DNA from 2 places in the Meiothermus sp. QL-1 genome. Region 2 is predicted to be linked to the other one. Evidence: riboswitches for the same ligand, from Rfam matches in the RefSeq annotation. Region 2 holds a riboswitch; the other holds the start of a gene.
The links. Region 2 has a riboswitch for thiamine pyrophosphate ahead of thiE (thiamine phosphate synthase). Riboswitches for the same ligand answer to the same signal wherever they lie in the genome.

Region 1: it holds a riboswitch for thiamine pyrophosphate, as region 2 does, so the genes downstream of both, DV704_RS03920 (thiamine ABC transporter substrate binding subunit) here and thiE (thiamine phosphate synthase) in region 2, are expected to answer to the same signal.

Annotation. Positions count from the first base shown of each region.
Region 1 covers NZ_QQSV01000002.1:232,321-236,949, reverse strand. The annotation lists gene DV704_RS03935 (undecaprenyl-diphosphate phosphatase) at 1-563, opposite strand, end outside; gene ispD (2-C-methyl-D-erythritol 4-phosphate cytidylyltransferase) at 619-1,257, shown strand; gene ispE (4-(cytidine 5'-diphospho)-2-C-methyl-D-erythritol kinase) at 1,245-2,072, shown strand; TPP riboswitch at 2,108-2,202, shown strand; gene DV704_RS03920 (thiamine ABC transporter substrate binding subunit) at 2,222-3,286, shown strand; gene DV704_RS03915 (iron ABC transporter permease) at 3,287-4,629, shown strand, end outside.
Region 2 covers NZ_QQSV01000004.1:68,235-72,863, forward strand. The annotation lists gene thiC (phosphomethylpyrimidine synthase ThiC) at 1-580, opposite strand, end outside; gene DV704_RS06330 (FAD-dependent oxidoreductase) at 567-1,505, opposite strand; gene DV704_RS06335 (thiazole synthase) at 1,502-2,284, opposite strand; gene thiS (sulfur carrier protein ThiS) at 2,285-2,479, opposite strand; gene thiE (thiamine phosphate synthase) at 2,466-3,083, opposite strand; TPP riboswitch at 3,152-3,261, opposite strand; gene DV704_RS06350 (hypothetical protein) at 3,301-3,768, opposite strand; gene DV704_RS06355 (hypothetical protein) at 3,783-4,310, opposite strand; gene DV704_RS06360 (hypothetical protein) at 4,314-4,629, opposite strand, start outside.

The sequences.
Region 1 (4,629 bases), on a different contig from region 2:
ATGGTGGGCACCGCCAAAATAAAGGAGAACTCCGCGGCAGCCCGGCGGGCCATGCCCAGGGCCATCCCCCCCACGATGGTGGCCCCGCTGCGCGAGACCCCCGGCATCATGGCCAGGGCCTGGAAGAAGCCGATGAGCATGGCCTGTAAAGGGGGCACCTGGTTCACATCATCGTAGCGCTTGTGCCGCTCGAGCCAGCGGTCCACAAAAAGCAGGAGCACCCCCACCCCTACCAGGTTCACCACCACCACCAGGTCGTTGCCCAAAAACACGTTTTCTATCACATCGGCCAGCAAAAAACCCAGCACCCCGGTGGGAATAAAGGCCAGAATGATGCGCTTCCAGACCTCAGCATCGCGCAAAAAGCGCCTGAAATAGAGCGTCAATACGGCCAGGATGGCCCCCAGTTGAATCACCACGACGAAGCTCTTCAAAAAGGGGTCGTGGGCTATGTCCAGCCCCAAAAGATGGGCCGCCAGGGTCAGGTGGCCGGTGGAGGAGATGGGCAAAAACTCGGTGACCCCCTCCAGAATCCCCAGGATGAGCGCCTCGAAAACCGTCACGGGCCGAGGATACCATGTCCAGATGGAGACCTGACCGGTGCGGTAGCATGCAGACGTGAGGGTCTCGGTGTTGTTGCCGGCGGCGGGCGCGGGCGAGCGAATCGGGCGGGGACCCAAGGCCTTTTTGGAGGTGGGGGGCAAGACCCTGCTGGCCTGGGCCCTGGAGGCCTTCGCCTGGGCGGAGGAGCGGGTGGTGGCCCTGCCGCCTGGGAGGATGGTGGAGGGCCTACCGGCCAGGGTGGTGCCTGGGGGGCGCACCCGGCAGGAAAGCGTCTACCACCTGCTGGAAGCTGCCACAGGGGACGTGGTGCTGGTGCACGACGTGGCCCGGCCCTTCGTGGTGCAGGAGGCGGTGAGGCGGCTGCTGGCAGCGGTGGAGCAAACCGGGGCGGCCACCCTGGTGGTGCCGGTGCCCGACACGCTGGTGCAGGAGGAGGAGGGCCGGTACGGCGTGGTGGTGCCCCGCGAACACCACCGGTTGGTCCAGACCCCCCAGGGTTTCTGGCGGTCGCTCTTGTGGGAAGCCCACCAGCGGGCCCGCCTGGAAAACCGGGTCTACACCGATGACGCCCAGCTGGTGCGGGCCATGGGCCATCCGGTGGCCCTGGTGGAGGGCGACCGGCGGATGTTCAAGGTGACCTATCCCGAAGACCTGCTGCTGGCCGAGGGGGTGGCGCGGTTGTGGAGGTCCTAGCCCCCGCCAAGGTCAACCTAGGGCTCTCGGTCCTGGGGCGCCGCAGCGATGGCTACCACGAGCTGCACACCCTCTTTGCCGCGCTGGCAGTGACCGATCGGCTCTGGATTGAAGCCGCCCCCGAGGGGATAAGCCTCGAGGTCAGGGGCGCTTCCCTCCCCTCCACCCAGGACAACCTGGTCTACCGGGCTGCAGCGGCCTACCTGGAGGCCGCGGGCCGGCCTGGGGGGGTGCGGGCGGTGCTGGAGAAAAGGCTGCCGCTGGCCTCAGGGCTTGGTGGGGGCTCCTCCAACGCCGCGGCCACGCTCAAGGCCCTGGCCCGGCTCTACCCTGCGGACCTTGACCTATTCGCCCTGGCCCGGCAGCTCGGGGCCGACGTGCCCTTCTTTCTCCTGGGGGGCCTGGCCGAGGGTAGGGGGATTGGGGAAAGGCTTACGCCCCTGCCCTTCCAGGCCATCCACCTGGTGCTGGTCAACCCGGGGCTGGCGGTCTCGTCGGCCGAGGCCTATCGGGGGCTGACCCCCGCGATGTGGCAGCCCGAGCTGGACCTGCCGGGCATCCTGGAAGCCCTTCGGGCCGGGGCCGAGCCCCCCTACTGGAATACCCTGGAAAGGCCCGTATTTGGCCTCCACCCCTACTTGGAGCAGCTCAAGCTCGAGCTCTACCGCATCGGCCTCAGGGGGGTGCTCCTCTCGGGCTCGGGCGCCACCCTCTTCGGCCTGGCCGAGGACGAGGACCAGGCCCGCTTCCTCGCCCAGCGGCTTCGCGAAAAGTACCCTGGCTTCTGGATTGTGGCCACCCAGACCGTAAGCTAGGGCCTGTACGGTCTCTTCCCCGAAGCGTATCATCCGGGTGTCATCGGGGGTGCCCGGAGCCCGGGCTGAGAGAGACCCTTTGAACCTGATGCGGTTCGTACCGCCGTAGGGAGCATGACACCCCTCCCGATGACAAGGAGGGAGTTTTTATGTACCCCAACCGATGGGCCTTCTGGCTCGGTCTGGCGCTCGCCGCCCTGGCCCCTGCCCTAGCCCAGCCGCCCACCCTGACCATCCTCACCCACGACAGCTTCAGCCTGGACAAGAACCTGGTCGCCCGCTTCGAGCGGGAAGCGGGCCTCCGGCTGCGCTTTCTGAAAGGGGGCGACGCAGGGGAGATGCTCAACAAGGCCATCCTGAGCAGAAGCGCCCCCATTGCCGATGTGATCTACGGCTTCGACAATACCCTGCTCTCGCGCGCCCTGGAGGCCGATATCCTGCAGCCCTACCGCTCGCCCGAGCTGGCCAGCCTGCGCCCTGAACTCCTGCTCGACCAGACCTTCCGGGCCACCCCGGTGGACTTCGGCTACGTGGCCCTCAACTACGACCGGGCCTACTTCAAAGACCGCCCCCTGCCCCAGCGCTTCGGCGACCTGGCCGCTCCGGCCTTCGCCAGGCTGCTGGTGGTGCAGAACCCCGCCACCAGCTCGCCGGGGCTGGCCTTCTTGCTGGCCACGGTGGCTTCGTTCGGCGAGGAGGGCTACCTGGAGTTCTGGGAGGAGCTGCGCAAGAACGGGGTGCGGGTGGTGAGCGGGTGGAGCGAGGCCTACTACACCCACTTCACCCGTGCAGGGGGGGACCGACCCCTGGTGGTCTCCTACAGCACCAGCCCTGCCGCCGAGCTCTACTACAGCGAGGCCAGGCCCAAACCCAGCGAGCCGCCCACGGCCAACCTGTTCCTGCCCGGCAGCGCCTTTTTCCAAATCGAGTACGTGGGCATCCTGAAGGGGACCCGCAACCTGCGGGCGGCCCAGCGCTTCGTGGACTGGCTCATCTCGCGCCCGGTGCAGGAAAACATCCCCACCGAGATGTGGGTCTACCCGGCCCGGCGCGACGCCAGGCTGCCCGAGGTCTTCCGCTTTGCCGAGGTACCCCCCCAACCGGCCCGGCTCAGCCCCCAACAGATCCGGCAAAACCGCGAACGCTGGATCAGGGAGTGGACCCAGGTGGTGCTGCAGGGGCAAAGCGCCCAGGCGGTGAAGGCCCGGCGGTAGATGCGCTGGCTGGCCCTGCCGGTGCTTCTCTTCCTGGCGCTGGCGCTTTTCTACCCTCTGGGGCGGATTGTGGCCCTGGGGCTGGGGGAAGGCTTCGGGCAGGCCCTGGCCGACCCCTATTATCTGGCCCGGCTGGGCTGGAGCCTGGCCTACGGGCTGGGCTCCTCGCTGCTCTGCCTGCTGCTGGCCCTGCCGCTGGCCTATGCCTTTCGCTACCGGTTTTGGGGGCGGGGGTTCTGGCTGGCCTTCTCCGTGGTGCCCTTCGTCCTGCCCCCTCTGGTGGTAGCCATGGGCTTCTTGGCCCTGGTGGGGCCGCGGGGGGCGCTGGGGGTAAACCTCTACGGCACCCCCTGGGTTCTCTTCTGGGCCAGCGCGCTCTACAACCTGGGCCTGGTGCTGCGGCCGCTGGTGGCCCTGCTGCCCTTGCTGGCCCCTCCCCTGGCCGCGGCCCGCACCCTGGGGGCCAGCCCCCTGCGGGCCTACCTGCGGGTGGGGGTGCCCCTGCTGGCTCCGGCCCTTCTTTCCAGCGGCAGCCTGGTCTTCCTCTACAGCTTCACCAGCTTCGGGGTCCCGCTTCTTTTGGGAGGGCCGGGATGGGCCACGCTCGAGGTGGCTACCTACCAGGCCCTGGCACAGCGCCTGGCCTTTCCCGAGGCCAGCGCCCTGGTGCTGATGCAGATCGGGGTCAGCGCCCTGGTGCTGCTGGGCTACCTGCGGCTTCAAGGCCGGCTCGGGGTGGGCCTGGAGGGCAGCGAGGCGCCGCTTGTATTGCCACGGGGGAGCGCCCTGGGCCTAGGCCTGGGGGTGGGGGCCTTTTTCACCGCGCTCTACAGCCCCCTCCTGGCCCTCATCTGGCGGGCGCTAGAGCGGCCTTCGGCCTGGGTCTCGGTCTGGCAAAGCCCCAGCTTCACCCCAGGCCTCCTGGCCCTGCAGAATACCCTGCTCTTCGCCGCGCTGGCGATGCTGGCGGTGATTCCCCTGGGTTTCCTCTACGCCTACGCGGTCTGGCGGGGGGCCCGCGGGCTTGACCTGCTGGGGCTTATACCCCTGATGGTCTCACCGGTGGCGGTGGGGCTGGGCTACCTGCTGGTCTACCCGGGGCTGCGGGGCTCCTTGCTGCTGCTGTTGGGAGCCTACGCGCTTTTGAGCTACCCCCTGCTGGCCCGGGCCCTTCTGCCCGCGCTGCAAAGCTTGCCGCCGCGGGTGCTCGAGGCTGCCCGCGTGCTCGGTGCTCCCCCCTGGCGCCGCTTTGTGCGGGTGGAATGGCCCCTGGTCCGCCCCTCGGCCCTCTCGGGCCTGGCCCTGGCCCTGGCCGCCGGGGTGGGCGAGTTCGGGGCCACCCT
Region 2 (4,629 bases):
AGGCGGCCATCAGGCCCCCGCCCCGGCTCACGATGCCCGTGGTCCTGTGGCTTTGCCGGTAGACCTCCAGGTTCTTCAGGGTCACCCCCACGTGGACGGTGATGTAGTCCACCCCCTCCTGGCCGTGCTCCTCAATCACCCCCAAGAGCTCGTCCGCGGACATGTCAAAGAAGTTCTTGCGCTTGGCCGCCCGGAACTCCGCCTCGTAGATGGGCACGGTGCCCAGGGGCACGGTGGCCACCTCCAGGATGCGGCGGCGGATGGCCTTGAGGTCGCCCCCCGTGGAGAGGTCCATGATGGTGTCCGCCCCGTACTGGATGGCCACCCGGGCCTTTTCCACCTCCTCCTCCGCGTCCACGTAATCGTAGGAGGTGCCCAGGTTGGCGTTCACCTTCACGGAAAGCCCCTCCCCGATGCCCTTGAAGTCCCGGAGGGTGTGGTGGTGAGGGTTGCGGGGGATCACGATGCGGCCCGATGCCACCCCCTCCCGCACAAACTCGGGGGAAACCCCCTCCTTCTCGGCCACGTAAGCCATCTCCTCGGTGATGATGCCCTTCCTTGCCGCCTCAAGCTGCGTCATACTCTACCCCCAAAAACCTAAGCACCCTATGGGCCGTCCAGGGGGCCAGGAGGACCCCGTTCCTCCCGTGCCCCACCGCCGCCAAAACCCCCTCTTCTACCTCCCCTATGAAAAGCTCCCCCAGGGGCCGGTAGCCCCAGAGAGCCCCCAAGAAACCCGCCCCCTCCAGGAGGGGAAAGCGCTCGTGGGCATAGTCGACAAGCCACCTCAAGCCGAAGAGGTCCACCCCCCCGCCCCAGCCCTCCCGGCTCGTGGCCCCCACGTACACCCCCCCTTCCCGGGGCAGGAGGTACCCATCCCCGGCGAAGAGGGGGGCGGGGGGCGGAGGGCCCTTTAGGAGGAGGGCCTCACCCCTAAGGGGCCGCACCGGCAGGCTAAAGCGCCCGCCCCAGGCCCCCACGGCCAGCAGGACCCACCGCACCCTGGCCTCCCCCTCCCGCCAGCGGACCCGGCCCTCCCCTACCCCCTCCACCTCGGCCTCGAGGCGGGGCACCCCCATGGCGGCAAGGGCCTGGAGGAGGGCGGCCCTCAGGGCCCTGGGGTTCACGTACCCCCCGGGGAAGGCCCTGGCGCCCAGGCCCCCCCGCACCGGGTAGGGCAGGGGCTCCTCCGCCCCCCAGAGGGCCTTTTCCCCCTGGGAGAGGGCCACCACGTGGGTGCCGGAAAACCCCGCCTCCACCTCGAGGCCCTGCCTCCTCAGCTCTGCTAAAAGGGCCGGGTAGTAGTCCAGGCCGAAGTGGGCCCCCTTGAGGAGCTCCCCGGAAAGCCCCTCGGGGTAGGGGGCCAGCATCCCGGCGCTGGCCAGGGTGGCCGCCCCCGCCTTCCCTGCGTCCAGAAGGAGCACGGAAAGGCCCCGCTTCCTGAGCTCGTAGGCGGCCAGGGCCCCCACCACCCCCGCCCCCACCACCGCCACCTCGGCCCTCATGCCCGGCCCCCCAGGGGCACCCCGTGGGTGGGGCTGGAGGGGCTTGCCCCCTCCCTGGGCCGCATGGGGCCCGCCAGGAAGGCCTTCCGCCCCGCCTCCACCGCCAGCCGGAAGGCCTCGGCCATGCGGGGAGGGTCCTGGGCCTCGGCGATGGCGGTGTTCACCAAAACGGCATCCAGCCCCAGCTCCATCACCTCCGCCGCATGGGAGGGCAGGCCCAGCCCCGCGTCCACCACCACCGGGGGGAGGCTCTCCCTCTCCCGGGCGAAGAGTTCCAGCAGGGCCCGGGTCCTCACCCCCCAGCCGGAGCCGATGGGGGCCGCCAGGGGCATCACCGTGGCCGTGCCCAGGGCGGCAAGCCGCTTGGCCAGGACCAAATCGGGCCCCATGTAGGGCAGGACCACGAAGCCCTCCTCCAGAAGCCTCTCCGCCGCCCTCAGGGTCTCCAGGGGGTCAGGGAGGAGGTAGCTGGGGTCGGGGATCACCTCCAGCTTCACCCACCTTTCCCCGGTGAGCACCCGGCCCAGGCGGGCCAGGCGCACCGCCTCCTCCGCCGTTTTGGCCCCGGCGGTGTTGGGCAGAAGCCGCACCCCCTCTAAGGCCTCCAGAAGGCCCACGTGCCCCGGGGCCTTAAGCTCCACCCGCCGCACGGAGACCGTAACCACCTCCGCCCCCGCCGCGGCCATGGCCTCCCGCATCACCCCGAAGTCCCGGAACTTCCCCGAGCCCAGGATGAGCCGGCTCCTAAGCTCCTCTTCCCCTACCTTCCAGGTGTCCATCTAGCCTCCTTGCATGAGGGCCACCACCTCCACCACGTCCCCTTCCCGCAGGACGTGGTGGGGGAGCTCGGTGCCGGGATAGGCCTCCTCGTTGAGGAGGACGGCCACCCGGCCAAGCTCTACCCCCAGCTCCTCCAGGGCCTCCCGCAGGGTTTTGCCCTCGAGGGGCTTGGGCTCGCCGTTAACCCACACCATAAAGCCGCTCCCTAAAGGCCCTGGCCGCCCGCTCGGGGTCCTCGGCGTCCAGGATGGCCCGCACCACCACCACCCGCCTGGCCCCCGCCTCCAGGACCTGGTCCAGGTTGGCAAGGTCTATGCCCCCGATGGCGAACCAGGGGGCCTCGAGGTGCTCCGCCGCCCAGCGCACATACCCCAGGCCCGCCGCCTTCCGCCCCGGCTTGGTGGGGGTCTCCCACACGGGCCCCACCGAGAGGTAGTCGGCCCCCTCCTCTAAGGCCCTTAGGGCCTGCTCGGGGGCGTGGGTGGACCGGCCCACCAGGCCGGAGAAAAACCGCCGGGCCTCCAGAGGGGTGAGGTCCCCCTGGCCCAGGTGCACCCCGTCCGCCCCCAGAAGGGCGGCCAGGTCGGGCCGGTCGTTGAGGAAGAAGGGCACCCCGTAGGCCTGGGCCAGGGCCCGCATCCTCTCCCCCAGCTCCAGGATGGGGCGGGCCTCCCAGTCCTTGGCCCGTAGCTGCAAGACCTCCACGCCCCCCGCCAGGGCCCGTTCCGTGCGCTCCAGGGTCTCCTCCTGGCTCCAGCCGGGCCTGGGGGTCACCACCAGGTAAAGCCTTCCCTGCAAGCCGCTCACCTCCTCAGGCCGGCAAGGCAAAGCCCTGCGGCCCAAGGAGAAAGGTGGGTTTTGGGGGTATTCTCCGCATAAGGCTTCCCTCCGCCGGCATTACCCGGATCAGGTTCCAAGGGTTGCTGGGATATACCCAGCTCTCAGCCCCTTGTTCAGGGCACCCCTAGCCTGTGCCCCCACTATAGCACGGCCTGTAGGAGAGGTGTGGGCTCACTCACACACGGCACAGGAAGAAGAAGCCCGCGGCCGCCAGCCCCGCGCTCATGGCCTTGGTGCCGCTGGTGAGGTCCAGGACCACGGGCACGTCCGGGTGCTTTTCCAAAAGGTCCTTCACGTGGCGGTAGATGGCCCCCACGTCGCTTTTGCCAATCTCCAGGGGATAGATGTCCTTCCCCGTCTCCTGGCGCAGGCGGGAGAGGAAGGAGGCGCTTTCCGGGGTGTGGAGCACATACACCTTCTCCGCCCCCGCCCCCAGGACGGCCAGGACCGTGGCCTCCGGGCTTGTGCCCAGGGTGTGGATGGAAACGGCAAAGGGCTGCCGGCTGGGGTAGACCCTGGGCTCCCGGCGCCAAAGCTCCAGGAGGGCCGGCCAGACCCGCTCCTGGTAAAGGGCCTGGGGGTTTCCCCCAGCCCTCACCGCCTCCTTGTAGGCCTGCCATAGGCTTTCTAACACCTGGTCCATACCCCAAACATACCCTAGGCCCGGCGCCGGAGGGGTTTGGGCCAAAGGAAGACCCGCCTGGCCAGCTCCAGGGGGCGGGCCGCCATGGATCTCCCGGGAACCTGCAGGGGGCGGTTTCCTGGAGGCAGGTTAGGCGCCTGGGCCCGCGGGGGCTCAATCACGGTAATCCTAAAGGGCGGAGGCGGTGGGAAGTCCTGCAGAACTTCCAGGGCAAGCTGCAGCTCCTGCCAGTGGTAGTAGCCCTGCCGCTCCAAAAAGAGGAGAAGCCTTGCCACCCTCAGGGAAGCCCAGCGCAGGTTTTCCTCCGAAAGGGGAGCGCGCTCATGGATGACCCGGTTGCGCAGGGCGATCAGCTCCCAAAGGCCCCTCACCAGCTCCCCATCCTGCTCCTGCAGGTACCCCTCCACCTGGGCCATCTTCTGGCCCAGGGTCCCCTCGGGGAAAGCCCCCAAGCGCTCCAGACCCTCCTCCAGGAGGAAGATGAGGCGGACAAAATCCCCCAGGATGTCCCCGGTACGTTTCCATTCAAACTGGAATTCCATACGTCACCAGAAACCGCACACCCGCGGGGAGGCCCCATAGCCCACCAGCCTTCCCCCCGAAGCCTGGACCAACTCCTCCCAGAAGGCGCGGATGGAGGTGGTGAGCCGGGCATTGGCGTTCCTGTCGTCCCCGGCGGTGAGCCCGGCAAAGCAAACCTCCTGGTCCTTCAGGTTGGGCAACCCCAGCTTCTGGCGAACCCGCTCCAGGAGTTTGCGGCGCACCTCCGGCCGCTCCAGTTTGAGGGTGTAGTCGTAGAGGTTCACCAGCTCAGATTGCTCAAAGCCGTGCACCAGAAGGAGGATCCGCCCCTTGCCCCTG